DNA from 4 places in the Actinoplanes sp. 13 genome. Region 4 is predicted to be linked to each of the others. Evidence: riboswitches for the same ligand, from Rfam matches in the RefSeq annotation. Region 4 holds a riboswitch; each other region holds the start of a gene.
What was found. Region 4 has a riboswitch for cobalamin ahead of cobN (cobaltochelatase subunit CobN). Riboswitches for the same ligand answer to the same signal wherever they lie in the genome.
Positions count from the first base shown of each region.

Region 1: it holds a riboswitch for cobalamin, as region 4 does, so the genes downstream of both, AC0NH5_RS39115 (ribonucleoside-diphosphate reductase subunit alpha) here and cobN (cobaltochelatase subunit CobN) in region 4, are expected to answer to the same signal.
Region 2: it holds a riboswitch for cobalamin, as region 4 does, so the genes downstream of both, AC0NH5_RS22905 (ABC transporter substrate-binding protein) here and cobN (cobaltochelatase subunit CobN) in region 4, are expected to answer to the same signal.
Region 3: it holds a riboswitch for cobalamin, as region 4 does, so the genes downstream of both, AC0NH5_RS36895 (VWA domain-containing protein) here and cobN (cobaltochelatase subunit CobN) in region 4, are expected to answer to the same signal.

Region 1 is NZ_JBVYOQ010000038.1:27,649-29,842, reverse strand. Features, by position in the region: gene AC0NH5_RS39115 (ribonucleoside-diphosphate reductase subunit alpha) at 1-1,192, opposite strand, end outside; cobalamin riboswitch at 1,304-1,513, opposite strand; gene AC0NH5_RS39110 (hypothetical protein) at 1,563-1,904, opposite strand; gene AC0NH5_RS39105 ((2Fe-2S)-binding protein) at 1,984-2,194, opposite strand, start outside.
Region 2 is NZ_JBVYOQ010000012.1:4,868-7,061, forward strand. Features, by position in the region: gene AC0NH5_RS22895 (PadR family transcriptional regulator) at 1-168, shown strand, start outside; gene lepB (signal peptidase I) at 165-833, shown strand; cobalamin riboswitch at 838-986, shown strand; gene AC0NH5_RS22905 (ABC transporter substrate-binding protein) at 1,069-1,989, shown strand; gene AC0NH5_RS22910 (FecCD family ABC transporter permease) at 1,986-2,194, shown strand, end outside.
Region 3 is NZ_JBVYOQ010000032.1:63,402-65,595, reverse strand. Features, by position in the region: gene AC0NH5_RS36895 (VWA domain-containing protein) at 1-1,110, opposite strand, end outside; cobalamin riboswitch at 1,167-1,290, opposite strand; gene AC0NH5_RS36890 (gluconokinase) at 1,464-2,194, opposite strand, start outside.
Region 4 is NZ_JBVYOQ010000001.1:120,408-122,601, forward strand. Features, by position in the region: gene cobN (cobaltochelatase subunit CobN) at 1-1,368, opposite strand, end outside; cobalamin riboswitch at 1,403-1,526, opposite strand; gene AC0NH5_RS00500 (precorrin-3B synthase) at 1,607-2,194, shown strand, end outside.

The sequences.
Region 1 (2,194 bases), on a different contig from region 4:
AGAGGTCGCGGGCCTTGACCGTCCGCACCGCCTTCTTCTCGGCACGCCGGTAGGCCTCGTCGAACTCCGCGCCGTACAGGTCGGGCAGTTCCGGCGCGTCCGACGGGTCGATCAGCGACCACTCGCCGTCCGCCTCGACCCGGCGCATGAACTCGTCCGGGATCCAGTTCGCCAGGTTCAGGTTGTGCGTGCGCCGGGACTCCTCGCCGGTGTTGTCCCGCAGTTCCAGGAACTCCTCGACGTCCGGGTGCCACGGCTCCAGATAGACGCAGGCCGCCCCCTTGCGCCGGCCGCCCTGGTTGACCGCCGCCACCCCGGCGTCCAGGGTCTTCAGGAACGGCACGATGCCGTTCGACTTGCCGTTGGTGCCCCGGATGAGGGCGCCGCGCCCGCGGACCCGGCTCCACGAGATGCCGATGCCGCCGGAGAACTTCGACAGCTTCGCGACCTGGTGGTACCGCTCGTAGATCGAGTCGAGCTCGTCCTTCGGCGAGTCGACCAGGAAGCACGACGACATCTGGGTGTGCCGGGTGCCGGAGTTGAACAGCGTCGGTGAGCTGGGCAGGTACGCCAGCGACGACATCAGCCGGTAGAACCCGGTGGCCTCCGCGGCGTTCTGCGACAGGCCGCAGGCGACCCGCATCAGCCAGTGCTGCGGTGTCTCGATGACGGCCCGGGTGGTGGGGTGCCGCAGCAGGTACCGGTCGGCGACCGTGCGCAGGCCGAAGTACTCGAACCGCAGGTCACCGTCCACGTCCACAGCCGCGTCCAGCACCGTGGCGTGGGCCGCGACGAACTCCGCGGTGCCGTCACCGATCAGGCCCTGCGCGTGTCCCAGGCGGATCGACTCGCTGAAGCTGGTGACGCCCTGCTCCCGGACCTCCTCGTCGACGCACGCGGCGAGCAGCCGCGCGGCCAACTTGGAGTACTGCGGCTCCTCGCCGATCAGTTCGGCGGCCGTCTGGATCGACAGTTTGTCCAGCTCGGCGGTGGTCGCGCCGTCGTAGAGGCCGCTGATCGTCCGGGTGGCCACCCGCAGCGGGTCCACCTCGTCCAGGTCGGCGACCCACCGCTCGACCGCCTTGACGATCTTGTTGACGTCGACCGGCTCCAGGTCGCCGTTGCGTTTGCGCACCCGCATCGCGTGCCGGCGCTGCTCCGGCAGCACGGTTTTGTCCGGTGTGAGTGTCATGCCCTCTCCTCGCGAGCACGCGGGAGGCAGACACCACCGTCCCCGGCGCACGCGGGCAGCCGGGGCCGAACTGGCGTCGGCCGTCCCACGCGGCCTTCGACCGCCACACGCGGTGCGTGCGGCGCGCTGGCAGGTCTTCGGACTCGTGGGCGTCCTGCTCGCTCCTACTGGCCGTCGCTTCCCAGGCTCGCGCCCAGTGCTTCATGACGGCTGTCGTTCCCACTCACCGCTGCGGGGCAGTCCCGGTTTCCCACCGGGTTCCCTGTTGCCTCGGCCGGCCCGTTGACAGGGCCGGTCGAACCAGCTGCGTGGCACACCATATCTGGGTGGCTACGGAAAAGTCATACCCACATGGTGTGTCGGACGAAGATCACCCGGACTGACCTGCCGGCGCCCGGATGACCGAGAGCGTCAGCGGCGCGGGCATCGTGGCGATACCCGGCCCGCCGTCGCGCACCCAGGCAGCGATGTCGGTGACGATCACGTCGTCGAGGACCAGCCCGAACCACACCGGACGAGCGCCCCGCCTGCGTGCGGCCGGCGCCGGATGCACGACCACGACGTTCGACTGCGCGCATGCGTCCAGGCACAGGCTGGTGCGTACCCGATGATCCGCACCCATCGCCTCCCGCAACCGCTCCACCTGCCCGGCGTGATCCACCGCCGGATGTTTCCCCACGCTGCCGCAGCAACAGTCCCGGCACACCGTCACCGTGCAACCGGCAAGGCTGTTCTCGCCCACTCGACCTCTTTCGCCAAAACCATTCTGCGGGTACGACCGGACGACCCGTTCACGCCGGTCCCCGCGCCAGCACCGCCGCCCACGTGCGACGGCGCGCGTCCTCCGGGGTGAGCACACAGTCGCCGCAGGTGCCGCCGCCCGGAATCCGGTAGTACAGACAGCAGTTGCGGCGCACCAGGAACCAGCGTTCCCGCGCGGGATCCGGCCGGATGAGATCCGCGGCCCCCCGCAGGGGCGGCACCTGCAGCGCCGCCGCCACG
Region 2 (2,194 bases), on a different contig from region 4:
CAACGGCTCCTGGAGGCCGGCTGGGAGCCGTCCGACCAGCCCGGCCGTCCACCCCGGCATACCTATCGGCTCACCGGCGATGGGATCGCCCTGGCCAAGGCCCGTCTGGCCGAGGCGGCGGCGAAGTCCCGCAGGACCGGAGCGGCGTCCAGGGTGCGGCCGGCATGAGCGCCGCCGACGGTCGGGTCCGGGCCGCCACCCGCCGCCTGCTCACCTTCGCGGTCCGCGGCCGCCGGAATCGCGGCGGACCGTGGGGTGAAGCGGTGCTGGCTGAGTTCGATCAGATCAGCGGCAATCGCGCTGCGCTGCGCTGGGCCGTGGGCGGCCTGCGGGTGGCCGGCCGCGAGCGGTACGCGTCCGTGCGTACCCCCATGAAGTTGGCCACCGCGGCGGCGTCTCTCGCCGTCGCCGCCGTGCTGATCGACCAGTTCGCGCTGACCGTGCAGTACGTGCCCAGTTCCGGCATGGAGCCCACCATGGACGCCGCCAGCCGGCACGTGCTGGACAAGGTCACCTTCCGGCTGACCGGCATCGACCGGGGTGACATCGTGGTGCTCCCGGTCCCCGGCACACCGGGGTTCACCACCGAGCGACGGGTGATCGGCATCTCCGGCGACCGGATCGAGTGCCGGGACGGCCGGGTGTTCCGCGACGGCGCCCCGATCGACGAGCCTTACCTGGCCGCCGAAACCCGGACCGAATGTGATCCGGTCACAGTCGTCGCCGGCGGGGTCTATGTCCTCGGCGACAATCGTGACGTCGCGCAAGATTCCCGGCACTGGGGCACGTTCGGCCGGGATTCCGTCGAAGGACGAATCGTACGGATCGGCTAGACGGGCAGATGTCGCCGCGGCCGGTCGGTGGGTTAGCGTTTCCTTGACCGCGCCGCAGCGAAGCCGGTGAGAAACCGGAGCTGTCCCGCAACTGTGATCCCTCGTTCTCGAGGTCTAGCCAGGTCGCCTGGGCGCCGGTCGCGATTCAGCGCTCCCGGGGAGGGGCGCCTCGCGGGCGGGGCCGGCGTTGGCTCCTGTCGGCGAAGCACCACAAGCCCGGCCGACAGGAGGACCTATGAAACGCCTGCTCAGCACCGCTGCGGCGGTCACCGTACTGATGCTCGGCGGATGCGCCGGCGACAGCCAGGAGCCCACCGCCACCGCACCCGGTGCCGGTGCGTCGTACCCGGTCACGGTGGGAACGGTGACTCTCGGCGCCCGGCCCGACAAGATCGTCTCGCTCAGCCCGACCGCCACCGAGATGCTCTTCGCGATCGGCGCGGGGCCGCAGGTCACAGCCGTGGACGACCAGTCGAGCTTCCCGGCCGAGGCGCCCCGGACCGATCTCTCCGGTTTCAAGCCGAACGCTGAAGCGGTCGCCGCGAAGGACCCGGATCTCGTGGTGCTCTCCAACGACACCGACAACATCGTGTCCCAACTCGACAAGCTGGATATTCCGGTGCTCCTGACCCCGGCCGCGAAATCGTTGGACGACACGTACCAGCAGATCGGCGACCTCGGCACGCTGACCGGTCACCGGGCCGAGGCCGAGAAGGTCAGCGCGGACATGGCGGCGAAGATCGACGGGATCGTCAAGACCGTGCCCGCCCGGAGCAAGCCGCTCAGCTATTACTACGAACTGAGCCCGGATCTCTACACCGCCACCTCGAAGACCTTCGTCGGTTCGGTCTTCACCCTCTTCGGCATGACCAATGTGGCCGATTCCGCCGATCCGGACGGCGCGCTCGGCGGGTACCCGCAGATGGCGCAGGAGGCGCTGGTCAAGGCGAACCCGGACACGATCTTCCTGGCCGACGTGAAGTGCTGCAAGCAGTCCGCCGACACGGTGAAGGCGCGCAGCGGCTGGTCGGCGGTCACCGCGGTCCAGAAGGGACAGGTCTACCCGCTCGACGACGACATCGCGTCGCGCTGGGGCCCGCGTACCGTCGATCTCGTCCAGGCCGTCGCGGATTCGGTGGGCAAGGTTCCCTCATGACGGATCGGCGCAGGCCGGCCGGCCTGCGCCCGGCCTGGCTCGCGGCCGGCGTGCTGACCGTGCTGGTCGCGGCGATCGCCGGATGTGCGTTCGGGACGGTGCCGCTGCCGCCCGGCGGCGTCGCGCTGGAGATGATCAATCAACTTCCCGGGGTACGCCTGGACAGCGGCCTGACCGAGCGGGAGATCTCGATCCTGCTCCAGCT
Region 3 (2,194 bases), on a different contig from region 4:
CGGACCGGCGGCGTCCGAGCCGGCAGCCGGGTCGGCGGCGTCACGGTCGGCGTCCGCGGTCTGGCGTTCCTGCTCGGCCCGGTCCTCCTCGGCCTGGCGTTCGGCCTCGGCGAGGGCCTCCTCCAGCTTCTGCTCATCGGTGCCGGGCGGATCCAGCGGATCGGTGCGGCGGCGGTGCGGCAGGGCCAGGCGGGCGGCGTCGCGCACGTCGTCCGCGGTGACCACGGTCCGGCCGTGCCAGGCTGCCAGCGCCACCGCGCAGCGGGCCACCACGATGTCGGCGCGCATCCCGTCGACGCCGTAGGCGAGGCACACCCGGGCGATCCGGTCGAGCTCGGTGTCGGGCAGGGTGACCGACGGCAGCTGGGCGCGGGCCGCGGCGATCCGGGCGGCGAGGTCACGCTCGGCGCCGGTGAAGCGGGTCGCGAAACCGGCGGGATCCAACTCGTAGGCGAGGCGGCGGCGCACCACCTCGGCGCGCAGCGCCGCGTCGCGGGGCGCGGCCACCGTGACCACCAGGCCGAACCGGTCGACGAGCTGCGGGCGCGGCTCGCCCTCCTCCGGGTTCATGGTGCCGACCAGCAGGAACCGGGCGGCGTGCTTGACCGAGACGCCGTCGCGCTCGACGTGCGCGCGGCCCATCGCGGCGGCGTCCAGCAGCAGGTCGACCAGGTGGTCGGGAAGCAGGTTGACCTCGTCGACGTAGAGCACGCCGCGGTGGGCGGCGGCGAGCAGGCCGGGCTCGTAGGCCTTGACCCCGTCGCTGAGCGCGCGCTGCAGGTCCAGCGTGCCGACCACCCGGTCCTCGGTGGCGCCGACGGGCAGCTCCACCAGGGTGGCGGGTCGCGCGGCGGCCGGCCCGGCCGCCGGGTGCGGGCCGTCCGGGCAGCCCGGGTCGGGTGCGCCGGGGTCGCAGGCGAACCGGCAGCCCGGCACCACCGTGACCTCGGGCAGCAGGGCGGCGAGGGCACGGACGACGGTGCTCTTGGCGGTGCCCTTCTCGCCGCGCACCAGCACCCCGCCGACGGCGGGTGAGACGGCGGTGAGCAGGAGCGCCAGGCGCAGGTCGTCGAGGCCGACCACGGCCGAGAACGGGTACGGACTCGTCACGGAGATCCCTTCCGGCGGGTGTCCACGCCCGCGCGTCGGTTGGCACGAGCGGCCGGAGTCTCCTGACTCCCGGATCGACGTCTCCCGCTCGCCTTCCGGCCGTCGCAGGCCGTGGCGCTGGGTAGCGGGTCGCTCCCCGGTCACAGTGGCGGGACCGTCCCGGACTCGCACCGGGTTCCTCCGCAACCGCTCGCCGGTCACTCTTTCCTACCGCCGGGCCGCCCGTCAACGCGGGTTCCGTCACCCCGCCCCGGTGTGTGGAGTTGCGGCTCGAATCGGACCGCAACTTCACACACAACCGGGCCACCACGGCGGCTCGAATCGGACCGCAACTTCACACACGGGGGTGCGGGTCAGGCTCCTCGGCCGACGGCCTTCTCGGTGCTCGGCAGCGGCTCCGGGGCGAGCCGGTCCAACTCGGTGACCACGTCCAGCACCGCCAGCGCGGAACGCTCCACCAACGGCCGCCACCGTTGGTAGAGCTCGGCCGCCACCGGGTCCGGCTGCACCGGCTCGCGGGCCGGCACCAGCGCGGCCGCCTGGTCCAGGTCGGGCAGTGACCCGAGGGCGTGCCAGGCCAGCAGGCAGGCACCCAGCCCGGTGCCCTCCGGAGTGTCGGCCACCGCGACCGGCAGGTCCATCGCCGCGGCCAGCACATCGACCCACAGGTCGGAGGCGACCGCCCCGCCGGTGGCCCGGATCTCGGTGATCGGGTGCCCCTCCGCGTCGAACGAGTCACGGACCAGGGCCAGCTGCTGGCAGACGCCCTCGACGGCGGCCCGGACCAGGTGCGGCCGGCCGTGCTCGCGGCGCAGCCCCAGATAGGCGCCGCGCATCCCGGGCCGCCACCACGGGGCCCGTTCGCCCAGCAGGTATGGCAGGCAGAGCAGGCCCTCGCTGCCGGGCTCCACCTCGGCCGCCTCGCGGAGCAGGTCGGCGTCGCGGTCGTCGGCCGCCTCACCGGCCGCCCCGGCCTCGGTCATGGCGTGGGCGGCCCAGCGCACCACCGAGCCGGCGTTGTTGACGGCGCCACCGATCACCCAGCGGTCCTCGGTGAGGGCGTAGCAGAACAGCCGGCCGGCGG
Region 4 (2,194 bases):
CACCACGATGTTCTCGTCGCGCAGCGCCGCCAGTACGATGTCGCCGCCGTCCACGTAGAGCTCACCCGGCGCCGGGCCCCAGTGCTGCTCCACGCTCTGCCGGAAGTCGGCCGGCAGGCCTGAGAACCACTGCCGGTAACGGTCGCCGGAGATCCGCACCGGGTTCGTCGCCAGCTGCTCCTCGGTGAGCCAGTCCGGGTCCTGCCCGCCGGCCGCGATGAGCGTGTGCATCAGCCCGTCGCCGTCGTAGGAGCCGAAGTTCCCGATCCGGTAACCCCGGCCGGCGAGGGCGGCCAGCAACGCGACCGTCGAGGCAGGGGTGTCGAGACCGACCGCGTTGCCGATCCGCGAGTGCTTCGTCGGGTAGGCCGACAGCATCAGCGCGATTCGGCGGTCGGCGGGCGGCACGTGCCGCAGCCGGGCGTGCGCCAGCGCGATGCCGGCCACCCGGGCGGCCCGTTCCGGGTCGGCCACGTAGACCGACAGACCGTCCGGGTCGATCTCCTTGAACGAGAACGGCACCGTGATGATCCGCCCGTCGAACTCGGGGATCGCCACCTGGGTGGCCGCGTCCAGCGGCGACAGCCCGTCGTCGCTGGCCTCCCACGTCGCCCGCGAGCTGGTCAGGCACAGCCCCTGCAGGATCGGCACGTCCAGGTCGGCGAGCACCCCGACGTCCCACGCCTCGTCGTCGCCACCGGCCGAGGCGGTCGCCGGTTTCGTCCCGCCGGCCGCCAGCACCGTCACCACCAGAGCGTCCGCCTTGCGCAGCTCGGCGAGCAGGTCGTCCGGCGCGGTCCGCAGCGAGGCCGTGTAGATCGGCAGCGCCCGGCCGCCCTTCGCCTCGATCGCCTGGCAGAGGGCCTCGACGAACGCGGTGTTCCCGGCCATGTGGTGAGCGCGGTAATAGAGGACCGCGACCGTCGGTGAGCCCTCCCCCGACTTCCGCGGCAGGACGCCCCACTGCGGCGCGGCTTCGGCGGGCGCGAACCCGTTGCCGGTCAGCAGCACCGTGTCGGAGAGGAAGTCGTGCAACGCGGCCAGGTTGGCGGAGCCGCCCTGCGCCAGGTACACGTGGGCGTCCGCCGCTACACCGGCCGGCACCGTGGAGAGCTTCATCAGATCGGCGTCCGGCGCCTGCTCACCGCCGAGCACGACCACCGGGGTCTCGCCGCCGAGCAGCGTGTCCAGGCCCTCTTCCCAGGCCCGGCGCCCGCCCAGGATCCGCACCACGACCAGCGAGACCCCGTCGAGCAGGGCGGGCAGGTCGTCCACCGAGGTCCGGGCCGGGTTCGCCAGCCGCCAGGCCGAGCCGCTGGCCCGGGCGCTGAGCAGGTCGGTGTCGGACGTCGACAGCAGCAGAAACACGCGTGCGCTCCCCTCGGGGTCCGCGCCCCGGGTAGTAGAGATCACGGCGACCGGAGTTCCTGGCTCCCGGGCGAGACGCCCGGTGACAGTGGCGGGACCGCGCCGGAATCGCACCGGCTTCCTCCGCGGCGTCGCCGCCGTTCTCAGACACGCTACTCGATGCCGGTGACAGCTCCGGCTGTGATGCTGCCGACCCGAGGATGCACCCGGCACGGTGACCGGTCGTAGTATCCGCACGGTGACCTCCCCCCGCTCCTCCGACGTCGACGCCTGCCCGGGCGCGCTGCGGCTGCACGCCGCCGCCGACGGGCTGCTGGCGCGCGTCCGGCTGCCCGGGGGCGAGGTGACCGGCGCTCAGCTGGGCACTCTGCGGGCGCTGGCCGAGGAGTTCGGCGACGGCTGCCTGGAGGTGACCTCACGGGCGAACCTCCAGCTCAGAGCACTTCGAGCGGGGGACACAGAGGTCTTGGCGGCGGGCTTGCGGGAGGCGGGGCTGCTGCCTTCGCCGGCCCACGACGCGGTACGCAACATAGCGGCGCCCCCGTTGGCCGGCGCGCGAGAACGGCACCTGGTCCGGGCGCTCGACGCAGCGATCCTCGCCGATCCCGAGCTGGCCCGCCTGCCCGGGAAGTTCCTGTTCGCGATCGGTCACGTGCCGCTCGCCGCCGACGTCGCCGCCGTCTGGTCGGGCGACTGCTTCGCGATCCGGTTCGCCGGTCACGACACCGGTCTGCGGGTCACTGCCGAGCGGGTCGCACCGACGCTGGTGACCGCCGCGCACGCGTTCCTGGCCGAGCGGGAGGCGCAGCGCGGTGCCGGCCCGGCG